2 linked regions of the Agarilytica rhodophyticola genome follow. The protein of the gene in region 2 interacts with the protein of the main gene of each other region in a pairwise test. Links are inferred from orthologs where the notes say so. Each region holds a gene or a part of one and is shown on either strand. Other genes may lie near its edges.

Evidence for each region.
Region 1: the proteins of dprA (region 2) and recA interact in binary tests that used the Bacillus subtilis proteins (3 or more experiments, as listed by UniProt). The link is inferred for Agarilytica rhodophyticola from one-to-one orthologs.

What each region holds. Positions count from the first base shown.
Region 1 is NZ_CP020038.1:1,231,785-1,243,794, reverse strand. The notes cover bases 4,439-7,298. They hold recA (recombinase RecA), read right to left. Parts: upstream 6,452-7,298; coding sequence 5,426-6,451; downstream 4,439-5,425. Other genes in these bases: BVC89_RS05260 (CinA family protein), read right to left, coding at 6,614-7,111; BVC89_RS05270 (regulatory protein RecX), read right to left, coding at 4,892-5,356; BVC89_RS05275 (sulfite exporter TauE/SafE family protein), read left to right, coding at 4,439-4,752. Also shown: BVC89_RS05300 (TRAP transporter substrate-binding protein), read left to right, coding at 1-84; BVC89_RS05295 (TRAP transporter small permease), read left to right, coding at 231-728; BVC89_RS05290 (TRAP transporter large permease), read left to right, coding at 799-2,163; BVC89_RS05285 (nuclear transport factor 2 family protein), read left to right, coding at 2,208-2,594; BVC89_RS05280 (NAD(P)/FAD-dependent oxidoreductase), read left to right, coding at 2,621-4,015; more of BVC89_RS05275, read left to right, coding at 4,006-4,438; BVC89_RS05255 (DUF4124 domain-containing protein), read left to right, coding at 7,448-7,918; BVC89_RS05250 (aminotransferase-like domain-containing protein), read right to left, coding at 8,010-9,461; BVC89_RS05245 (EamA family transporter), read left to right, coding at 9,618-10,505; BVC89_RS05240 (YHS domain-containing (seleno)protein), read right to left, coding at 10,526-11,002; BVC89_RS05235 (LysR family transcriptional regulator), read right to left, coding at 11,119-12,010. UniProt on the Bacillus subtilis protein: Multifunctional protein involved in homologous recombination, DNA repair and competence.
Region 2 is NZ_CP020038.1:6,787,914-6,800,047, forward strand. Bases 1,649-4,632 are described here. They hold dprA (DNA-processing protein DprA), read right to left. Parts: upstream 3,701-4,632; coding sequence 2,597-3,700; downstream 1,649-2,596. Other genes in these bases: hemF (oxygen-dependent coproporphyrinogen oxidase), read right to left, coding at 1,649-1,834; tsaC (L-threonylcarbamoyladenylate synthase type 1 TsaC), read right to left, coding at 1,846-2,403; BVC89_RS27965 (hypothetical protein), read left to right, coding at 4,079-4,552; BVC89_RS27970 (hypothetical protein), read left to right, coding at 4,549-4,632. Also shown: aroE (shikimate dehydrogenase), read right to left, coding at 44-883; more of hemF, read right to left, coding at 923-1,648; more of BVC89_RS27970, read left to right, coding at 4,633-4,854; BVC89_RS27975 (LysM peptidoglycan-binding domain-containing protein), read right to left, coding at 4,997-6,031; def (peptide deformylase), read left to right, coding at 6,194-6,700; fmt (methionyl-tRNA formyltransferase), read left to right, coding at 6,700-7,671; 16S rRNA (cytosine(967)-C(5))-methyltransferase RsmB, read left to right, coding at 7,668-8,993; Trk system potassium transporter TrkA, read left to right, coding at 9,029-10,489; BVC89_RS28000 (TrkH family potassium uptake protein), read left to right, coding at 10,499-11,947; BVC89_RS28005 (lysophospholipid acyltransferase family protein), read right to left, coding at 12,083-12,134. UniProt on the Bacillus subtilis protein: Protein that helps load RecA onto ssDNA during transformation. Binds cooperatively to circular ssDNA, is able to bridge different segments of DNA. Favors the loading of RecA onto SsbA- or SsbB-coated ssDNA and formation of RecA-DNA filaments.

The sequences.
Region 1 (12,010 bases), 5.6 Mb from region 2 along the record:
TGGCCAAAATTCTATGACAGCGTTGGCGGTGTAGAAAAACTCAATAAAGTACTAAAAGAGTTAGACCGTCCGCAAGTAAAATAAGGATTGTGTATTACTATTGTGGGCCATTTTTTGGCCTCACAAAGTATCCCCTACAGCCTCTTTTTTATAACAATGTTCCTATTTTAGCAAGTGCGTGACAAGCACCTGGCTATCTATATCTTTTATTTTAGTTCAAGGGTTTATACATGAAACGGGCAAGCCTTTATCTTTGGAATAATTTCGAAAAACTGATGTGCAGTTTTTTACTGTGCAGCTTTGTCATTTTACTCTTTGTACAAATAGTAAGTAGAGAGTTATTCAGCTATTCATTTGCGTGGATTGAAGAGCTGTCAGTTTATATGTTTGTATGGTTTGTTTATTTGGGAGCAAGTGAAGCTGCTCGATTGTATGCGCACAACCGCGTTACCATTCAGTTCAAATTACTTCCCAAAAAATGGGGGAAATACCTAGACTCGTTTGCCGACCTATTCTGGATTTTCTTTAATGTCTATTTTATTTATTTATCTTATGATTTCGTTTTCAATCGGATGAACAAATTCTGGAAATCACAAACACTCGGCATCGAGATGAAGTATATCTACATTATTTTGCCGGTTGCGTTTACGCTAATGACAATTAGGATTATCGAAGTAAATTATCGTCGCATTATTAAAAATGAAGATATACAAACACTAGACAGTTAATGAGCCTCGCATTGTTTTAAACAACAACACTTACCTATGTCGTCGAGAAACAACCGGTTCTCTTGCAAGCGTGTTTAATGAAAAAGGTAAATCCATGCAAAGTGAAATATCGCTGATAGTTTTTGGTACATTTTTATTATTATTGATTTTGGGGACTCCCATTACTGTAGCACTTGGTACAGCCTCACTGCTGTCATTCTTGTATCTTGAAGAAAACCCGATTAAATTTGTGCAAATAGCTTTCACCTCGGTGGGTTCATTTCCACTCATGGCACTCCCTGCATTTATATTAACCGGCGCATTAATGGAAGCGGCTGGGATTTCCAAACGTCTAATTGATGTGGCCGAAAGCCTCGCAGGGCCTTTTACAGGGGGAATTTCTGCAGCAGCTGTGGTCGCATGCCTATTTTTTGGCGCTATTTCAGGCTCAGGCCCGGCAACAACTGCCGCCGTTGGTATGCTAATGATTCCAGCTATGGTAAAGCGCGGCTATAAAAAGGACTATGCCGCAGCAGTAACTGCGTCAGCAGGAGGATTGGGCATTGTAATTCCGCCTTCTATTCCAATGGTTATTTTTGGTATCGCTGCGTTAGGAGTTATGCCTTCACCCTCCGCTATTGAAGAATTTGGGTTGTTTCAAACGGTCTCTATTTCAAAGCTTTTTATGGCAGGAGTTATTCCGGCCTCAGTTATTGCCATTGGGATTCTAACAGTCAATTATATTCTAAGTAAAAAAGAGGGTTATGTCGGTAGCCAGCAAATACTTTGCTTTAAAAAAATTGCACAATCTATTCGAAATGCTATTTGGTCACTGCTAGCACCGATTGTTATTTTAGGTGGTATTTACTCAGGATTTTTCACTCCGACAGAAGCTGCCATTGTTGCCATAGCTTATACCTTATTTATTGGAATTTTCATTTATAAAGAATTAAATTGGCCCTCATTCTCTTTTTCACTGCAAACAACAACTTGGCTATGTGGCAGAGTATTAATGATTCTTTTCACCGCTACTGTATTCGGTCGTCTACTCGTTGAAAATCATATTCCAGCGAAAATTGCCGAGTCTATGCTTGAGCTAACCGATAATATGTATCTGATTTGGGCAATGATTATTTTATTTTTACTCTTTGTTGGCATGTTTATGGAAACGCTGGCTATTATTTTAATACTGGTTCCGATAATGCTTCCCATCGCTTTCAATGTTGGTATTGATCCTATCCATTTCGGGGTTGTGATGGTCTGTGCTTTAGGCGTTGGTTTTCAAACCCCTCCACTGGGTGAAAATTTATTTATCGCATCTGGTATCTCTAAAGTCTCAATCGAGAAAATTTCAGCGCGAGCTTTACCATTTGTTTTTGTTAATACCGCAATGATTTTTGTTATTGCATATATCCCAGAGTTATCCCTATGGCTACCTAGAGTATTGGGGTACTAGGTACATTTTTATTAACGATAAAATATTTAAAAGAGAATGATTTTATGAGTTTAACCATGACGACTAAAGATTTATCTGCATTATTTGACGCCTTTAATCTGCATGATATTGATGCTGTTATGAGTTTTTTTAATGACAACGCAATCTTCTACACCGTTGCAGGCGATGATGTTTTCGGTAATAAGATCGAAGGTAAGAGCGCCATCGCAGATGCCTTTAGTGCTGTATGGACCGCTATGTCGGATGCACAATGGGCACATCATAGCCATCTGGTCTCGGGAGATAGAGCAGTCTCTGAATGGACATTTATGGGTACGGATAAATCCGGCATGCGAGTGGAAGCTCAAGGAGCGGATTTATTTACATTAAAAAATGGAAAGATAGCGGTTAAACAAGCTTTTCGTAAAACTCGTCCAGCTTTTCAAGTTTAGTTTATCAGTATTTTAAAGAGGCTTTTATGAAGCATACTTCACACTTCTCTCCATATGATCCCACATACGACCCCTTGGTGCAGAGCACTCCCGGGCATGGGCAAGAATATGCACCAACCTATTGGATAGACACTGCTGGAGAGTTTCCCAAAGATGACGGCTCTGTTGTGACTGATTTCACCACCGATGTTGTTATCATCGGTAGCGGTTATACAGGGTTATCATGCGCCATTCATCTCGCCAAAGAACACAATATCCAAGCGGTTGTTTTAGAAGCTAATAGCGTTGCTTGGGGATGTTCGACACGTAATGGCGGTCAAGCACAGTTTTCATCGGGTCGCTTAAAACGTTCACAGTGGATTAAGCGTTGGGGCATTGATATTGCAAAAAAAATGCATGCCGAAATGATGGATGCATTTGCACTTTTCGATGACTTAATTCAAGACGACCTTATTGACTGTGACCCCCGACCGGGCGGTCATTATTATATTGCGCACAAGCCCACTGTTGTTCGGAGCCTTGAAGAAGAAGCAGCGTTGCTTCGAAATGTTTTTGGTTATAACGCAAAGGTCATTTCCAAGGATGAACTTCAAGCAGAGCATGTAAATGATAGAGAAGCGGCTGGTGCTATGTGGGAACAAGATGGTACAAGTGTTCACGCAGGCAAACTGGCATTTGGCTATCAGAAGCTTGCACGTAAATTAGGTGCGAAAATATATACAAGTAGCCCGGTTATAGCGTGGACACAGGATAATGGTAGACACTACTTAAGCACCCCCGGTGGTACTGTGTCAGCAAAGTCGGTAGCAGTTGCCACTGGCGGTTATACCTCTGGCGAATTAAGCCCATTAACTAAACATAGATTAATGCCAATTCTTTCTAATTCCATTGTAACCCGTCAGTTGACCGAAGACGAGTTACGGGCATGCGGTATTCGCGTCCACTGCCCGCTTACGGATACGAGAACATTGCGTCACTACTATCGCTTACTGCCAGATAATCGCGTACATATTGGTAGTAGAAGTGCAATTAAAGGTAAAGGTGCCCCCCACCAAAAGCATTTGGATCTACTAAAAACTGGCTTATATCGCAAGTTTCCTGACTTACAAAAAGTCGAAATCGATTATTCATGGTGGGGCTGGGTTGATGTGAGCCACGACATGATGCCGCGAATATTTCAACCGGATGAAAGTCAAAAAGCCTATTATTCGCTAGGATATGGCGGTAATGGAGTAATGTATTCCGCGCAAGCTGGTCGACGTTTAGCGCAATTAGTTGCAGGACAAAAGCAGGACTTAACGCTGCCCATTTTCCAGTCGCCCTTACCCCATTACGGCGTATTAACGCCGTTTAGGCGAATGGGACAAAGTATGTCTTATGTCTGGTACTACTTAAAAGACGAGGCGACAATATGGAGCTAACCCAAGGGGCTAGTGTATTACTTTACACCGTTGTTTTTGCTTGTGCTGTTTTACGCGGTATCACAGGGTTTGGCTTTGCCATTGCCGCAGTTCCTGTGATTAGTTTGTTTTTGCCCCCCGAAATTTCGGTGGCATACATAACATTGTTACAAGCCCTCATTGGTTTATATGATGTTCCCACCTGCAGAAAGGAAGCGCACTGGTCATCCGTATCGTGGTTTTCCATTAGCTCACTAGTGGGTATACCTCTCGGGGTTTATCTGCTCACAATGCTCGATGGTAATATTGTGAGAATTGTTATTGCTGGGGTGGTTATTTTTGCGGTAATAGGCTTGATCAGTAAACGAGGTCTGCCCATTAAAGCCAACATTAGATCAGCAATACCTTGTGGCGTTTTCGGAGGTCTGTTCGCAGGATTAGCCAGCATGCCAGGGCCGCCCGCTATCCTTTATTTTTTGGGTAGTGGTATTGCACCAGTACAAGCACGTGCATCGATGATCATCTTTTTCTTTTTTACATCCTTAATAGCTATTCCTTTTTTGTATGCCGCAGAGTTAATTGATAAAGCAATGCTAATTTACGCAGTTTTGGGTTTACCGATTTTTATTGCAGGAAGCAAAGTAGGAGAGATGATATTTAAACGCACGAGTGATATTGGCTATAAAAAAATATCTATCGTATTGCTGATCATTACCGCTTTACTGACGGCACTCAAGGGGATTTCAGGGTTGTTATAAATGTGCAACATCCCAATCACGCTGCGCTACATGAAGACAAGTAGCGCAACCAACATTAGAATCTGTTAAACATTCTCATACCTTATTGAGGCTATTTACCATTTACTAAGGCCTTGGGATTTTTTAAAGCAACACACCTCTAGCCTTCTATTCGCTTAAATAATTGACTTATTTCGTCAATGCTAAACCCTCGATATTGTAAAAAACGATACTGTTTAGCTTTTTCTTTTTGGTCTTGAGGCAGCGCTTTAAATTTTTTTCGCCATGTTTGTTCGATAATATTTACACTCGCCAACTCACCTTGAGCTTCTGCATTAAAGCTTTGTTCGGCAATATCTGTAGTAATGCCTTTATACATGAGTTCTTGTAAGACACGTCGCTTACCCAAACCTTTAGCTAATCGGTTGCGGGTAAACGCTATCGCAAAACGCTCATCACTTTGGTAGCCCTGATCCACCAGACGCTCTAGAACAGGCTCTAAACAGGATTGATCACAGTTGAATTTTTGCTGCAATTTTTCACGCAATTGAGCTTGACTGTGTTCACGCATCGACAATAATTCAATAGCTTTGTTATACACGTCTTTTTTTAAAGTTGTGTCCATTCAAACAATTACCATGCACAAAAAAGCCGGTACATCTACCGGCTTTTAGAAATCACCAAATGGAAAACCTTAAGCTTGCTCATTCTCACTTTCTTCTGTTTCAATGATTTCACCAAGTAGCTCCGACTTTATCTTTTGCTCAAGTAATTCTGCAATATCGGCATGTTCCCGTAGGTATTGGATAGCATTTGCCTTACCCTGACCAATTTTATCGCCATTGTAGCTGTACCAGGCACCCGCTTTGTCTACAAAGCCAAGCTTCACACCGTAATCGACAATTTCCCCTAGGCGATTAATACCCTGCCCGTAGAGAATTTGAAATTCTGTCTGTTTAAATGGAGGGGCAACTTTATTCTTAACAACTTTAACTCGAGTTTCGGAGCCAACCACCTCGTCACCATCTTTGACAGCACCAATGCGTCGAATATCCATACGAACAGACGAATAAAACTTCAAAGCGTTACCGCCGGTTGTGGTTTCTGGGTTACCAAACATTACGCCAATTTTCATACGGATTTGGTTGATGAAAATCGCCATACAATTAGCATTTTTAATATTACCGGTGATTTTCCTTAATGCCTGCGACATCAATCGGGCTTGTAAGCCCACATGGTGATCTCCCATATCTCCTTCGATCTCGGCTTTTGGTGTTAGTGCAGCCACAGAGTCAACAACAATAACGTCAATAGCACCTGAACGAACCAACATATCCGCTACTTCCAACGCTTGCTCCCCTGTATCTGGCTGAGAAATAATCAACTCTTCCACATTAACGCCAAGCTTCTCGGCATAAAGAGGATCAAGGGCATGTTCAGCATCGATAAAAGCACAGGTACCGCCCTGTTTCTGAGCTTCTGCAATAACCTGCAAAGTAAGGGTCGTTTTACCTGAAGATTCAGGGCCGAAGATTTCAACGATACGCCCACGGGGCAAACCTCCTATGCCCAAGGCCACATCTAAGCCTAATGAACCTGTAGAAATAGACGGAATAGACACTTGCTCGCGATCGCCTAAGCGCATCACTGTGCCTTTACCAAATTGGCGATCGATTTGAGTCAATGCCGCCTGTAACGCTTTTTCTTTATTGGTATCCATTTTTACCCATCACCTTTAAAAAATGTTTATTTTTTGTTCTTTAATCTTATGAAAGACTAGATTAGTTCCTTCTCTAGCATTCTGTAGATAAGAATACGACAAAAATACTGTATACGCAAACAGCATTATATCTTTATACAGTAGTTTGTTTTATTACAAGTACTATACCGCCTGCTCCAATGAGCAAAAATCCAGCAAATAACTAAGGGCAGTAACCACCGCCTGCTCTCTAATTTCGCTGCGATTACCTTCAAAGTACTCAGTATATGTGTTGACTTTAGATGTGCTACCCACGGCAAAACATATAGTTCCTACTGGTTTACCTGGTGCGGCGCCAGTTGGCCCTGCAATTCCACTAATAGCGACTCCTACGTCAGCCGCACTAATACTTATCGCACCGCGCAGCATGGCTTCTACCACTTGGTGGCTTACAGCACCATAACTATCGAGAATATTGGAAGGTACGTTTAGTACTTTTTCTTTTATCTCATTGCTATAGGTAACGAAGCCGGCAGAAAACCAAGCAGAACTACCAGCAATTTCTGTGATTGCCGTACTTACTCCACCACCAGTGCAGGACTCAGCTGTGGTGACCTGATAGTTATTACTACCTAACACTTGCCCCAATTGCTGAGCAAGCTTGACTATTTCTTGATTCATATAAGGTTTTGCTGATTAATACATTGAGTATGTCATGTTGTTAGAGCGCAGTAACAGGCTCTAGTATTTAAAAGCTACAAAACATAATAATACTATGCTCGCAGGATAAATAGATCAGTATTCGCTACTCTTCTATATATGACGTACAATTCCCCTAGGAGCTGCTATAAATACACTCTAGAACTGCTTTATCTGAAAAGACTTTATACTAAAAGATAAAAATACCTGAGCCTAGACCGTTACAGTCACTGCACGATACCTAGGGTATGATGGCCTAACACTGGCTTAAGAAGGTTTTAAAAACCTCGAATACTATTTAGCAAGGAGATACGAGGTATGAAAAAACTCATAACCAAAGCAATCTTAGTTGTTGTCATTGCTTTAGGGGCATCCAATTACATGCTGTATATCATGACGGGGAAGACGCCCTTCGACAGTAATGATATGAAAATACCAGACCTATCATTGAGCAGCCCCAAATTGGACAAAATCAATCCGCTAAGTGGTAGTAGTACGGTATATAAATGGGTGGATGAAAATGGCGTCACACAATATTCATCAGAACCACCGCCGGAAAACGTGCAGCGTAAAGTACTTGAAATTGATCCTAATGTGAATGTTGTACAAGGTTTGAGAATTGAAGAAGAGGAACCACAAGAAATTGCTCAAACACAAAACAATGTCATGCCTCAGGGTCAAGTCTATAATCCGCAGGCAATAAAAAAACTAATGGATGATGCAAAAAACGTTCAAAAAAAGTTAAATGAACGCTATAAAGAACAGGAAAAAGCAGTGCAAGACTTTTAAGCCCCAAGGCATATCTCCCCTTTTACTAATGTTAAGTGGGAGTATGCTCAATCACAACGGCTAGGCGCTAGATATTATTTACAAACAACAACTAGGGCCTGCTAACCTTACATAGCTCATTCGCCAGTTCGCATACCCGCTTCAGCTGTTGAAACGCTTCTGTTTCTAGTAGATTACCTTGCTTATCATGTGCTTCTAAGGACCAACCGAAGTTAATGCGGAAGTAATCTCGATAATAATTTTGGGTACTAAAACTAAGCCCCGAACGTATATCAATTTTCTCGTGCCGAGCTCTCTCAGTTAAGGCTTCTGCATCCAAACCAGGAATTTGAACCCATAAAACTAAGCCTCCCGATGGATCGCTAACTTTGGTGTAAGGTGGTAAGTTGTCTCTTAAATAGCGCTGGTATTGATAAGACTGCTGCTGCAGTTTTATGCGCATTCTATTGAGATGATGCATATACTGGCCACTGTTAATAAAGTCGGCCATGCTCATTTGAATTAAAGTGTTAACACCATAGCTGGTGTTTCTATGGCGAGTAATATATTCATTAAGATAGCGACCAGGTAGACACCAGCCAAGGCGAACGCCAGCAGCCAAAGTCTTAGAAATGGAACCACACCAAATAATATGTCCGCTTTTATCCCAGTATTTAGTGGCTAAAGGTGGTTTTTTATCATAGCCCATCTCCAGATACACATCGTCTTCTATGATAGGAATTTGGTACTTACTGGCAAGGGCAGCAAGTTGCTGTTTCTGCTCGGGTTTAAGACTGATGCCAAGAGGATTCACATGAGAAGTACTAAACAAGCCAGCCGTCATATTCTTACGCTTCATATGTCGTTCTAGCTGTGCTAAGTCAAGCCCGTCTCGCGAGCTTGGAATTTCGATAATTTTGCGAGACATATTGGAAAGTAAATCTAACAGACCACTGAAACATGGCGAACTTACCGCTAAGGTGTCACCCTCTTTACTCACAGTGTCCACCGCTATTCTAATCCCCTGCAGGCAGCCATGGGTGACGACCAGGTCAGAATCCGAAAATGCGAAATCATACTTCCTAAAGTGTTGCTGTAATGCCAACCGTAACGACTGGCTGCCTTGGGGCTCAGGGTAGTAGTGCAAGTCATTGCCTGCTCTTCTAGCGGCGCGCTTAATGCTCAGTTGCAACTCTTGAGTGGGCAATAACGCTGGCGACAGCATAGAAGTTCCCAATGGACTAAAAAATCCGCTATTTGGGTTATAACCAGCGACAGGGGCACAAGCACTAGGATCCGATGTGTGTGCAGTAAAACTGGGAATATCCGGATTTTGATCGGAAGCATTAGTAGTCGCGCCCTTAGCGACAAAAAAACCTGCCTGCGGTTGCGACACAATCCAACCTCTTTGTTCCAAGTGCTGATAAGCCTTGACCGCTGTGGTCATACTAATATTGTGCTGACTTGCCACTCGTCTCAAAGCCGGCAAACGCGCCCCCGGTGGCAGGCGCCCTACTTTAATATCATCAATGTAGTGCTCAGCAAGTGAAAGGTACAATTTCATGGCTCTACCTTAAGTTTTATGTAAACGGTCATCATATGAACAGCTTTTGTATTCACCACATGCAAAATTGTACCCTAAAAAATTTCAAAAATTGATACTGTATTCTATTTTTATTTTACTCGACAATACCCTAAAAACACCATTGCAGAGCTGATTATGAGTATTCGAGACTTATCCATAGGTATTGCCATTATGTGCTTATGGGGATTCAATTTTAGTGTGATAAAACTTGGCGTTGGCACAGCCGACCCTTTACTACTCACCGCCGCCCGCTTTTTTTTCGCCGTTTTACCTTTGATATTTTTTATTAAAAAACCTGATGTAAAATGGAGCTACCTCATCATTCACGGCCTCTGCTTTGGCATTGGTGTGTGGGGAATGGTGACTTGGTCTATTGATATGGGCTTGTCTGCCGGCATGGCGTCGCTACTACTGCAACTTAATGTGGTGAGCAGTCTACTTATAGGTCGCTTTTATTTTGGTGATTCTATTAGTTTGGCCAAAGCCTTGGGAGCATCGCTGGCGATCACAGGACTCGGCGTTATTATCCTAGAAGAATTACTATATAACGGTGGCGCACTCACCTCAGCAGGTTTACTACTTGTGCTACTGGGCGCATTATTTTGGAGTATTACAGGCGCTATTTTAAAAAGCGCGCACCCCAAGTCCATATTTGCTTTTAATCTTTGGTCGATGTTATTTGCGCCAATCCCATTAGTGTTACTTGCTTGGTTAACCCACGGCGGTGAAATATTCCATAATTTATTCGAGCAAGTAAATAGCGGGACTTGGTTTTCAGTGTTATTTCAAGCCTATCCAACCACCTTGCTCGGCTACTGGATCTGGAACCGGCTTATTGTTAAGTATTCACTTTCCAGCGTCGCGCCATTAACACTATTAGTCCCTATTTTTGGTTTATTGGGAGGAAATATTTTCTATAACGAAAGTGTTAGTCCAGCACAAATATTAGCAACCGTATTAATTATTACTGGTTTGTTAGTGAGTCAAAAAAACATTGCTATAAAAACCAGCTTGGCTAAATAGACTTTTTTAACTGGGGGTAATTATTTTACTTTAGCCTGTAAGATAGTTGCCCATTCTCGGTCGGCAATTTTTTTCAAGGCTTTATAGTTACTATTTCGCCAACGCTCAGCACCGCGAGAAGCATAGAACAAAAATAATTTGTTATCAAAAATCGCCCAGTGTTTGCCATTAGTTTTTACCAAGCCTTCACCCAGAGATAGCGCATTAGCACAATAGCCATTATATGCAGGAGCAAAGCGCTCGGGGTTTTCTGCAAAAGCCTCACTGTCTTGTTGGCTTACAAAGCGCCACTTAGCACCCTTCCATTCAACCACAAAGTCTTTCTTGCCTTTGACCGCTTTATCGCTCCTAGCCAAGCCATGATAAGCCTTAACATCATGACCACCTGCCGCAACCTTATTAAAAAAACCCGTGCTAACCGGCTCCTCTTGTGCATACAGGGCCAAAGGTAATAACAACAATAACAATGTTATTGTGTGACATAGTCTTATTTTCATATATGTCAATTTCCATCGTTAGTTAAAAATAAAAAACTAAATTCTAGACACTTTTAGCAAACGCTAGTTCGTAAAGCATACGAGACTTTTAATAAGTCTTCGATATTAAAATTTTTTTATATTTTTCTCATTCGCTTAAGTAAGAAGTTAACAAAAACTTTAACCTTAGGGGCAAGTTGTCTTTTATTAGCAAATATTGCATGAATAGGTGTACCGGCTGGAATAATAGGAAAGTCTTGCAAAACCGGCAGTAGGCGCTGTTGTTGTAATTCTTCACATATCATCCATTTGGGTAGCATGATTATGCCCATGCTATTGAGTGCAGCATTGCGCAAAAAAAACAAACCATTAACACTTAAACGCCCATTAATAGGCACATCAACCGCGTCATTTTCTATTTTAAAACACCAGTTATTAATGCCCGGTTGAGTACGAAACGATAAGCAGCTATGGGACTTAAGCTCATTGGGGTGTTTTGGCGTACCATATTTAGCAAGATATCCAGGACTAGCACATAGCAGTGAGTGACTCTGAGCTAATTTGCGAGCTACTAGGCTTGAGTCCTCTAAATGGCCAATACGTATTGCCAGATCTAAACTGCTATCAATAAGATCTTGAAACCCCGTACTCATATGCAGACTCAATTGAACATCAGGATAAAGGGCTAGAAACTCAGGCAAAAGAGGCTCAATAAACGCTAGCGCAAAGTCTGCTTCAGCTGTCACTCTTAATAAGCCAGAGGGGTTAGCCGTCAGCCTCTTAACTGCCAGCTGACCTGCATCTAGTTCTTCACACACACGCCTAGCGTACTGCAGATAAATATTACCGGCCTCCGTAAGACTTTGCCGGCGTGTGGAACGCTGAAAAAGACGCGCCCCCAGCTCACTCTCCAATTGGGATATCTGTCGCGACACCGCCGATGGCGTCAACCCAAGTAAACGCGCTGTTGCTGAAAAGCTCCCCTCTTCTACTACACGAATAAACAACTCAACATTTGATAAATTAGCC
Region 2 (12,134 bases):
TATAGAATATAGAAAAGCAAGGAATAATTTAATTTCGTGTATTTTAAATATCTTCACGTAATTGCTTTAATACACTATCCACATCGGGATAAACATTGCGCCAAATATAAAAACTTTCTGCAGCTTGACCAACTAACATGCCTAATCCATCTGCACGCTGATCGATACCGCAGTCACGACAAAAAACTAGAAAAGCCGTTTCCTCTTTGCCGTAGACCATGTCATAAACACTGCATTTATCAGCAAAGTTTTTTTGTGACAAGGGGGGAACTGCACCACTAATACTGGCTGAAGTACAGTTAATAATAAGATCAAAACTAATATTTAAAAACTCTATATCATCATAGCCATGTGCATTTAAATCGCCAAATGAAGAAAAATCATTAGCTAATTCTTCAGCTTTAGACTTTGTTCTATTCGCAATAGTTAAAGCTTGCGGTTTTTTATTTAACATGGGCAATAAGATTCCTCTTACTGCACCACCTGCACCGAGAATTAACACTCGTTTATTCTCAATAGCCCAACCTAGACGCTGACTGATATCAGAAACCAAACCCACGCCATCAGTGTTATCACCAATAATCTCACCATCTGCTTGTAGGGCTAAGGTATTTACTGCGCCAGCAACTTCGGCTCGCTCAGTCAGTTTATGAGCATAATTAAATGCATCTAGCTTAAATGGAGCAGTAATATTAAGTCCCTTACCATCGTTAGCAAAAAACTCATCTGCTGCTTTATTGAAACCATCTACATCCACACAATATTTATCGTAAGTTAATAATTGTTTCGTTTGCTGCGCGAAACTTTTATGTATCAGTGGCGACTTCGACTGTGCAATGGGATTGCCAAATACTGCATAGCGATCAGTTTCAGATACAGACATTAACTTACTCCCCATTGTTAGTTATAAATTTTCTGACCATTAAACCCATTCGCGCGTTTTTAAATAGCGTGTATAAAGTTCTTCTTCGGGGCTATTAGCTTCAGGGTGCCAATCATATTCCCAGCGCACTAGTGGTGGTAAGGACATTAAAATAGATTCTGTACGGCCGCCGGTTTGCAAGCCAAATAATGTCCCACGATCGTAAACTAAATTAAATTCAACGTAACGACCACGTCGATATAACTGAAATTGTTTTTCCCTTTCAGAGAAGGGAGTATCCATGCGTCGTTCAACAATGGGAGCGTAAGCTTTTGTATAGCTATCGCCAACCGCTCGCATGAAATCGAAGGATTTTTCGAAGCCCCAACTATTGAGGTCATCAAAAAACAAACCACCAACACCGCGTGGTTCATTGCGATGTTTTAAATGAAAATACTCATCACACCATTTTTTATACTTGGGATAAACCTGGTCACCAAAAGGCTCACAAGCTTCCCTTGCCGTGGTGTGCCAATGAACACAATCGTCATCATTACCATAGTAGGGAGTTAAATCGTAGCCGCCACCAAACCACCACACTGGCGGCTCGCCATCTTTTTCAGCGATAAAAAATCGTACATTAGCATGACTGGTGGGAACATAAGGATTATCAGGATGTATCACTAACGACACCCCCATTGCTTCGAATCGTCTACCAGCTAACTCTGGGCGATGAGCTGTCGCGGACGCAGGCATTTGGGCCCCTTTTACATGAGAGAAATTCACCCCACCCTTTTCAATGACTTTGCCCTCAGTCAATACGCGCGAACGACCACCACCACCTTCTTCTCTTACCCAGGAATCCTCGACAAAGTTTTTTTCTTGATCAAGTTCACTTAAGGTGTTACAGATATTGTCTTGTAAATCTTTTAAATAGCTTAAAACCGAAGCTTTATCTACATTGTCGTTCATAGCTGTCCCGTTTATCGGATAATGTTACCTGAGCGCAGGTCTATAATTTTTGATGGGGCTTGTGACTTGCCCACTACCCCCGGTGAGAATAACACGCCCCTTTTTTTGAAATATCGATTTGCATCAAAAGATGTTCTGGCAGGCGGCAAGCCTTGCGGATTTGCCGATGTAGATACGATGGGGCCGGCAAATTTATGGCAGAGGCTTTTAATTAAGGGGTGCGCACTGACGCGCAAAGCTATAGTGTCGTGTTCACCGCATACTAACGGCGAGACTTTGCCGTGGTGAGGAACCAACCAAGTGACATGACCCGGCCAAGTTTCGTTCAACTTTTGTTTTTGCTCACCACTGAGCTCACCCAGTAGAAAATCCAATTGGGATATATCACCTGCAACTAGAATAAGCCCTTTGCTCCAATGGCGATTTTTCAGCGCAAGCACCTTTTCAACAGCATGAGAGTTAAAAGGATCGCAGCCAAGTCCCCATACAGCTTCTGTGGGATAGGCTATCACATCGCCACATCTGAGTGCATTTACGCAAATATTAATTCGAGGGTTGGATAAATACATAAAAAAGTCGTCAATCAAAAACCGGCAAGACGTTACGCTATTTATATACCAGAGGCAAGATAGCCTCTTTAATCTTATTCGAATTCAAAGCTTTTCCATACAAGTTTGAAAGCACAGATTATCTTTAAGAACAATTATCTAAGCTTTGTCTAAGGCCAGTTTTCGGACAACTTTAATTAGACCCTAGGTATACTCATACTAACTTTGTGTAGCCTGAAGGTTCTTGGCCAACCATTCCTTTTAGCTCAAGGGACATAAGTGTGGCTAGTAATTCTCCGATGCTCAGTTGTGAACGCTGTGCTAGCTCATCAATACTGCATGTATCGTATTCGACGTTGTCTAGTACTTTATTTTCTATTTCGGTAAGTTCAGGTTTAGCTTTTTTGTGGTGGCTGATATCAATAGAGGGGATTACAAAACCCTCTAGCTCACGGACAATATCGTCTGCTGTTTCAACTAACACCGCACCTTGCTTTATCAAAGCATGACAGCCCTTACTTTGTGGGCTGGAAATTGAGCCAGGGATAGCAAAAACTTCACGGTTTTGCTCAAGAGCATATTTTGCCGTAGTTAAAGAGCCGCTTTTGATTGCAGCTTCTACAACTAAGGTGCCAACACTGAGACCACTGATGATACGATTACGGCGAGGAAAGTTCTGAGGAATTGGGGCTGTGTTAAGGGGAAACTCACTGACTAATGCGCCGCCGTTGGCGATGATATCCTCTGCCAGTTGCCAATTACGGTGGGGATATATTTGATCAATACCACTGCCCATTACCGCAATAGTTGCCCCCTTTGCGGCCAATGCACCTTTGTGTGCTTGAGTATCAATACCAAGAGCCAAGCCACTTGTAATCGCCAAACCTGCATGAACTAATGACGAGGCTATATTAAAAGCATTATTTCTACCTGCCTGGGAACAAGAACGGCTACCAATGACAGCAAGCTGCGTGGTGTTGAGCGCTGCAAGAGAACCTCTTACATAGAGTAGCGGCGGCCCTTTAGGTATTTCTCTTAACTGATCAGGGTAATGATGATGGTAATGGTCAATAAGGTGGATGCAGTTTTTTTGGCAACGCTCAATAATGTTATCAATTTTAGCGTCACTCGCTTTACCAGCAGCGATATCAATGATTTGTCTGGCGATCTGATCGGACAACCCCCTGCGCAACTGTTCATAAGGTGCCGCAAAAACACCATCGATGTCGCCGAAAGCGTCAATAAGCTTCCAATAGGTTGAGACTCCCACACCGGGAATGTTGAGCAATTGCAATATGCGATGAAGAGAAGAAGACATAAACCATCCTTGTTTGTTAGAGACTAGTCTTTGGTAAATTCTAGCCTTTTGCAGATTATAGAAGTGGCATCCCGCCACTTCTGAAGAATCACTGATTATATAGTGAACACTGAAAAATAACTATGAGGCTATATCACTTAAAAGCATTCCATTCTTAAACTAATGAAAGAAAAGTCAAATCAAGAAAGTCTGCGACAACCTGCGGAAAGCACTAATAATTTTGTATTTTAGATTTCCCACAGTTGATAAAGTTCTAGATATTCATAGGAGACCGAACTTAGAGGCATAACAAGCGAGTCAAAATACGAAAAGACCAAAAAGCTCACTTTGGGCTTACTGCAAGTAAATATCAATCGATAAAAGGACGGTGGGATAAGCATGATAGAGCAGTTTAAAACCATTAACGATATAAGTGCCGTTATAAAAGAATATGAAGGGATGCTTCGCTTACGCCCAACTCGAAAATATAGCCACCCAACGCTATACAGAAACAGAGACGTTCCGAATAGTGAAAAGCTTATTATGGGAGTAAGAGTAAAGGACTGGTTTTTTTCAGAGAATAAAGAATGGGTATTGCCCCACAACCAAATGGGGCTATCGTTTTCTTCTACATACAAGAACTTAAAAAGCGTCTATAAACTGAAGGAAATGCATAGTAACGGAGCAAGAGTAGACGTATATTGGACACTGGAACGCCCTGATCTACCGTCAGGATTTAAGTTTGTTGCAGACCAAAAAACAAAAGGGCATTACTTTTTAACCGTCACCGAACCAATGCTATTAGAAACACTCATAGACAAGCTTAGAGTCGTGGCACGCCAAATGTCAAAAATAACGGGATATCAGCCATGATCACATTTCAGTTTGAAGAAGAACTTCAATATGCAAAATACTATGCTGATAAACTAGAAAATAATGAAGCAAAGACGATTTTGACTAAGTTAAACGTTTCAAATGCCACCGAAGCAACTATCCTTGCCCAATTCTTCTGGGATATGGTTAAAGCATCTATAAAAGATGAAAACAATGGCCTAAAGCTAGAATGGGATGATGGCGCTGAATTTTGGAATGAGAAATTATTACAGTCTTTCTCCGGTTATCTTGAGCGCACAGGTTATGAACAACAATGGGAAGACGTTACTGACTCAATTTAAAATACGCTTGATAAAGATAAAAAACTGCCCAAACTAATTTTGCCTTTTGCAGATCATAGAAGTGGCATCCCGCCACTTCTGAAGAATAACTGGTTATATAGTGAGCACTGAAAAATAACTATAAATGCCCATCATGCAGAAGTTATGGGTTTTTAACCTTATCGTTAACTTTGATGCCTTTTTCAGCTTCCAATACCAGTGCAAAACTGAGTTTTTCGAAAACTCTAAAGACCATCACCAAACCCGCACGCTCATCTGGCAGGGTAACATTTTGCTGAGAAATGCGGTCGCGAATGCGGTTACCACGTTTGTAAACAGCCATCACATTACCAGCCTGTATACCTTCTCTTTCACCGCGATTGATCACAACTACATCCATTTTACCTACTAATCTCACACCACCTTCAACGGCTAAAATAACGCCTTCAACTGGCCCTACTGGTGCTGACGGGAAGAAAGTCGAGTCAATAGAGCGTTCTTCTTGCTCTAGTAATCGATCACCTATGCGAATTTCTTCAGTGGTACGTGAAACTTCGAGTGTAGATATTTCACCATTTAGCGCGCTTACCTCACCACTACCGATATCTAGGGCTTGCATACCAAGCTTTTCTCTCGTTTCTGGATCGATGAACATTTCACCGGGGCGGTATATGCCATAAACAGCAAACTTCTCTTTTAGATCGCCGCGAATGTAAATTTCGTCTCCAGCACCTGCAATCAAATTCTCATCTTTACCTGCCACTACGTAGGGAGCAGTTTTCAGTTCTTCCTCACCAACGATACGGCTGCGTGATAAGAAACTATTAATTTTATCCAGAGGAATTGTATCAATAGCTTCTTCAGCCGTGAGAATACGAGCCTTGGGAGAAAGCTTGAAAACGCGACCTGAACGATCTACCGTCAAACGAGGCTGACCGGAGAGGTAAACCAAGCGAATCACATCGCCAGGATAGATAAGATGTGGGTTTTCAATTTGCGCATTAACATGCCAAATTTCAGGCCACATCCAAGGGTTTTTTAAGAAACGACCTGAAATATCCCACAAGGTATCGCCCTTTACTACAGTGTGAGTATCGGGTACGTTATCTTGCAATATCGGTTCCTCAGCATTAACAAATGCTATCGTTGGAAGCGAAGTTAGTACGATAGCGAAGATACTCAGAAGAATTTTTTTCATTACTATAATCCTGTTGAATTCGGCGCGAGAGCATTTAGCAGTTATAATAGCCCAATCTATGTGTTGTTGGTCATCTCGCCCAGCAGCTCGAAATAGTATAAACCCTTATTGATCATAATGTTAGCAACGATAGTTAGCTAATTACTAGAAGTTTGTCACGTAATGGCCTTATTACCTATACTTGAGTTCCCTGATCCACGGCTTAGAACCGTGGCCAAACCCGTCGCAAACGTCGACGACGACATACGAAAGCTCGTCGATGACATGTTTGAAACCATGTACGAAGCCCCTGGTATCGGGCTTGCTGCCTCACAAGTCAATGTCCACAAGCAAGTGATTGTCATTGATGTGAGTGAGGAACGCAACGAGCCCTTAGTGTTTATCAACCCTAAAATCGAAGTTCTCGACGCCAATCTTTTCGATTATGAGGAAGGTTGTCTCTCCATACCGGGATTTTACGAATCTGTCAGTCGGCCTGAACATGTTCGAGTCACTGCCCTAAACCGCGATGGCACTGAGTTCACCATTGAGCCTGAAGGCCTACTTGCGGTATGTATCCAGCACGAGATGGATCATTTGCAAGGCAAGCTCTTCGTCGATTATATATCGAATATGAAACGCCAACGCATTCGTAAAAAACTTGAAAAACAACACAAGGCAAAAGCTTAGTGTCCAATTCACCTTTAAAAATCATTTTTGCAGGCACGCCTGACTTTGCCGCCCATCATTTGCGCGCGCTATTGTCTACAGAGCATCAAATATGCGCTGTTTATACACAGCCGGATCGTCCTTCTGGCCGAGGTAAAAAGCTTACCCCTAGCCCGGTGAAAAAACTGGCGCAAGAATATAGTATCGAAGTCAAGCAACCAATTTCTCTAAAAGATCCAGATAGTCAAAAAGAATTGGCTGAATTAGGCTGCGATATTATGGTGGTGGTCGCTTATGGTTTGCTATTGCCCAAAGCAGTGCTGGATATCCCGCCGCTAGGGTGTATCAATGTCCACGGATCGATCCTTCCTCGTTGGCGAGGCGCCGCTCCGATTCAGCGTGCAGTAGAAGCTGGCGACAAGGTTTCAGGTGTCACCATTATGCAAATGGATGTGGGTCTAGATACCGGCGATATGTTGCTCAAAGCGGAATGTCCAATTCTCCCAGATGACAGTACAACAGACTTGCACGATAGATTGTGCGAGATTGGGGCTCCAGCTTTGGTAGAGGCTTTGGCTCAAATTGCGCAGGGCAGTGTCAAAGCAGAAAAACAAGACGACGCCTTAAGCAATTACGCCCGTAAAATTGAAAAAGCAGAAGCTGAAATTGACTGGACTTTGAGTGCAGAGGAAATATCTCGCAAAGTGCGCGCCTTTAATCCATTCCCCATTTGTTTTACTTTACTCAACAACGAACGTCTGAGAATTCACAAGGCTACAGTACTAGCAGATGATAATTCTGCGTCAACACCAGGACGTATGAGTATTACTAATAACCAGATTGTTGTGCAGTGTGGTGAAGGTCAGCTGCAACTGGAGCAGCTCCAGTTGCCAGGGAAGAAGGCCATGAGCGCCATAGAATTTATTAATGGCGTAGGCAAATCACTTACCGAATCCGGGAATATTCAGTTAGGACAGCAAGCAAACACATGAATGTCCGCGCCGTTGCAGCACATGCACTAGTACCGGTTATCACACAAAAAAGCTCTCTTGATAGTGCCATACAAAATTGTGAGCCATCACTAAAAAGTAAAGACTTACCTCTTCTAAAAGAGCTTTGCTTTGGGGTAGTGCGGCATTTTTTTTCGCTAGAGTCAGTACTCGCTCAACTATTGAGTAAGTCGCTTAAAGCAAAAGATAAAGATATTCACGCACTGGCTTTAATTGGCCTTTATCAAATTTGGTATATGCGTACTCCGGATCATGCAGCTATTAATGAGACGGTCAACGCAGCAAAAAAACTCAAAAAATCATGGGCAGCGGGTTTACTGAATGGATTACTGCGCAATTTCATCCGCCAACAGGATGAACTAACAACAGGCAATGACAACACTAGTACTGACGCTACGGCATTATTCAACCACCCGCAATGGCTTATCGAACGACTAAAAAATGCGTGGCCTAATAACTGGCAAGAGATTATCGCCGCCAATAATGTGCAGGCCCCTTTGACTTTGCGCACTAACCTGCGCCGAAATTCTCGCCAGCAATTTGTCGATCAACTTAAAGAAAATGATTACGAATTTTCACTTTGTCAATTTTCTCCGGTTGGTTTAACCCTATCCAAGCCTGTAGATGTAACCCAATTACCTGGCTTTGAAAATGGAAGTTGCAGTGTGCAAGACGAAGCCGCCCAGCTTGCCGCCACACTATTAGATTTAGCGCCAGGCCAACGTGTTCTCGATGCGTGTTGCGCTCCCGGCGGCAAAACCTGCCATATTGCCGAGCAAGAAGCGGAGCTTAAAGAGGTCGTTGCATTAGACCTAGAGGCTTCTCGTATGCAAAGGGTTAAAGAAAACCTTGCACGCTTAGAGCTGGATGCCACATTAATTACCTGCGATGCACAAGATATATCTCGTTGGTGGGACGGTGCACTTTTTGATCGCATACTATTGGATGCTCCCTGCTCAGCTACCGGTGTCATACGTCGCCATCCAGATATTAAGTTACTACGTCGAAACAGTGATATAGCGCAGTTGGCTAATTTACAAGCACGTTTGCTTAAACAGCTTTGGCAGACACTGGCACCGGGTGGTTTACTTGTTTACGCAACATGTTCAGTATTACCTGAAGAGAACGAAAATTTGATCAAGGCATTTGTAGAGCAACAGGCTGACGCTATACACTTGCCGCTTACGGAAGTATATAACGACATTAGCTGGGGGATCGAGCGGCCAATGGGAAGACAACTTTTCCCACAGGTAGGCGGTCATGATGGCTTCTACTATGCTCTTATTAAAAAAGAGCGATCATGAACTAAGAGCAGCGTGCACTTGCACGAATCCAAGGTATGAAAATAATTATTTTGGGTGCTGGCCGAGTCGGCGGCACACTCGCATCTAATTTGTCCAGCGAAGCCAATGACATCACAGTTGTTGATTCAGATGTGGATAATTTACGTGAGTTACAGGACCGTCTCGATATTGGCGTGGTAGCCGGCCATGCTTCTTATCCAGAGATTTTGCTCCAGGCCGGGATTGAAGATGCCGATATGCTCATCGCTGTTACAGGTATTGATGAGATCAACATGGTGGCCTGTCAAATTGCCTACAGTCTGTTCCGTACTCCCACCAAGATTGCTCGCATTCGCTCCCAGGAATATGCATCTCACGATGGTCTCTTTCGCAATGAAGCCATACCCATCGATGTCATCATCAGTCCAGAGCAAGTGGTATCGGATTATATTTATCGTCTGGTAGAACAACCTGGCGCACTACAAGTGCTGGATTTTGCTGATGGCCTGGCACAATTAGTAGCGGTAAAAGCTTATTATGGTGGGCCGTTAGTGGGTCAAGAATTGCGCTTTATTCGCAAGCATATGCCCAATGTGGAAACTCGTGTTGCCGCTGTTTATCGACGCAATAGACCACTGATGCCCACAGGTTCTACTGTAATAGAAGCCGATGACGAGGTGTTCTTTATCGCCGCCCGAGAAGATATCCGCGCGGTAATGAGTGAATTACGTCGCCTCGATAGAGCCTATAAGCGTATTATTATCGCCGGCGGCGGTAACATCGGCCTGCGCTTGGCACTTAAGCTGGAAAAACAATATTCTGTCAAAGTTATCGAATACAATACTAAGCGCGCTAGCTTTTTATCAGAGCACCTCAATCACGCCATTGTATTGCAGGGAAGCTCTTCCGATCAGGATCTCCTACAAGAAGAAAATATTGAAGACACAGATGTCTTTTTAGCGGTTACCAACTCTGATGAAGCGAATATTATGTCGTCTTTGTTAGCCAAGCGTATGGGAGCAAAAAAAGTTCTCACCTTAATTAATAACCCGGCTTATGTAGATTTGGTTCAGGGTGGCGAAATCGATATCGCCATATCACCACAGCAGACAACTATTGGCAGTTTGTTAGCCCATGTAAGGCGAGGTGATATAGTTAATGTTCACTCTCTTCGCAGAGGCGCAGCCGAAGCAATTGAAGTCATTGCTCATGGAGACGAAAAGAACTCCAAAGTTGTGGGTAAGGCCATTGAAGATATCGATCTGCCAGAAGGCGCAACTATCGGTGCAGTCGTGAGAGAACGTCAAGAAGAAGAAAAGGACCTAACCCGCTCACCGGAAATTTCGATGGGCCTCGCTCTCGCTAATAGCGCCGTTGTGGACAGCAAACATGAAGTGATTATTGCCAGCGATGACTTAATTATTGAGTCTGGCGATCATGTGATTTTATTTTTGATAGATAAACGTTACACCAGTGACGTGGAAAGATTATTCCAGGTTGGATTCACTTTTTTCTAAGCGCAAAGTATGCACTATTCCATTATTTTCAAAGTGCTCGGCCTATTGTTAATGCTCTTTAGCTTAACAATGGCACCACCAATTTTTGTCTCGTTTATCTATCACGACGGCACATCTGCAGCGTTTTTCTTAGCTTTTGCGATTACTTTTATTACCGGCCTCACCGCTTGGTTTCCAGTGCATAAAATCAAGCAGGACATGAGAACCAAAGACGGATTTCTAATTACATCACTGTTCTGGATCGTACTTGCTCTGTTTGGGTCGCTACCATTTTTAATTGCCGACGCTACTCATTTATCCTTTGCCGATGCAGTCTTTGAATCTCTGTCAGGGCTTACTACCACAGGCGCAACCGTCATCACAGGTTTAGAACATCTGCCTAAATCTATTTTATTTTATCGCCAGCAACTGCAATGGCTCGGAGGAATAGGCATTATCGTTATCGCGGTTGCCGTCTTGCCAATGCTAGGCATTGGCGGCATGCAGCTGTATAAAGCTGAAACACCAGGGCCTGTAAAAGACAGTAAATTAACACCACGGATTACTGAAACGGCAAAAGCCCTGTTTTTTATTTACCTCAGTTTAACTATTTGTTGCGCCCTGGCTTACTGGATCGTCGGCATGGGTATTTTTGATGCTGTTAGCCATGCTTTTTCTACGGTAGCGATCGGTGGCTTCTCTACTTACGATGCCAGCATCGGCCATTTCAATAGTGCGCCGATCATGATTATCTGTATGATTTTCATGGTGTTATCAGGAATTAATTTTGCCCTGCACTTTTTCGCATGGCGAGAAAAAGGCGTTTCACACTATATTAGAGATCCAGAATTTCAGTTTTATGCCGCTATCATTATTTTGTCTACAATCATTACCTCAAGCTATCTGGCGTACTCTAATACCTATGATGTCAGCGACAGTATTTTAAAAGGTAGCTTTGAACTTATCTCAATTTTAACTACCACAGGCTTCGGTGTTGCCGATTTTTCTATTTGGCCAACCTTTCTACCTGTGCTGATATTTATGACGGCCTTTATGGGAGGCTGCGCTGGCTCCACAGGCGGAGGTATGAAAGTCATCCGTGTGTTGTTGATGATTAAGCAAGGCATTCGCGAGTTGCACCGCTTAGTTCACCCCAATGCCGTAATTCCGGTAAAAATTGGCAATAAGATGGTTTCCGATCGTGTGATTGAAGCAGTCTGGGGATTTTTTGCTGTATACCTAGCCTCGTTTCTGGTGATGGTAGTTATGCTAATGGCAACAGGGCTAGATTTTCTTAGCGCCTATACGGCAGTGGGGGCTTGCCTCAATAATCTTGGACCAGGGCTGGGCGCTGTTGCGGCTCATTATGGCGATATAAGCACCAATGCTAAGTGGATTTTATCCTTCGCCATGCTGTTGGGGCGCCTGGAAGTATTTACTTTATTAATATTATTCACACCGGTATTTTGGCGACGTTAGCCACCTGTCTACTAACCTAGTGGCTTGATGTTAAGGTTCTTACATGTGTCTGCGACACGCGGCGCAACATCCATGCAACGCTATTAACCCAACATATACTGCCGCCGAGGTAATAGAAATAAACCTTATGAGAGATTAAAAAAGATAACGAGGCTCGCCACCAGGAGGAATATTCTTAAAGCGCTTA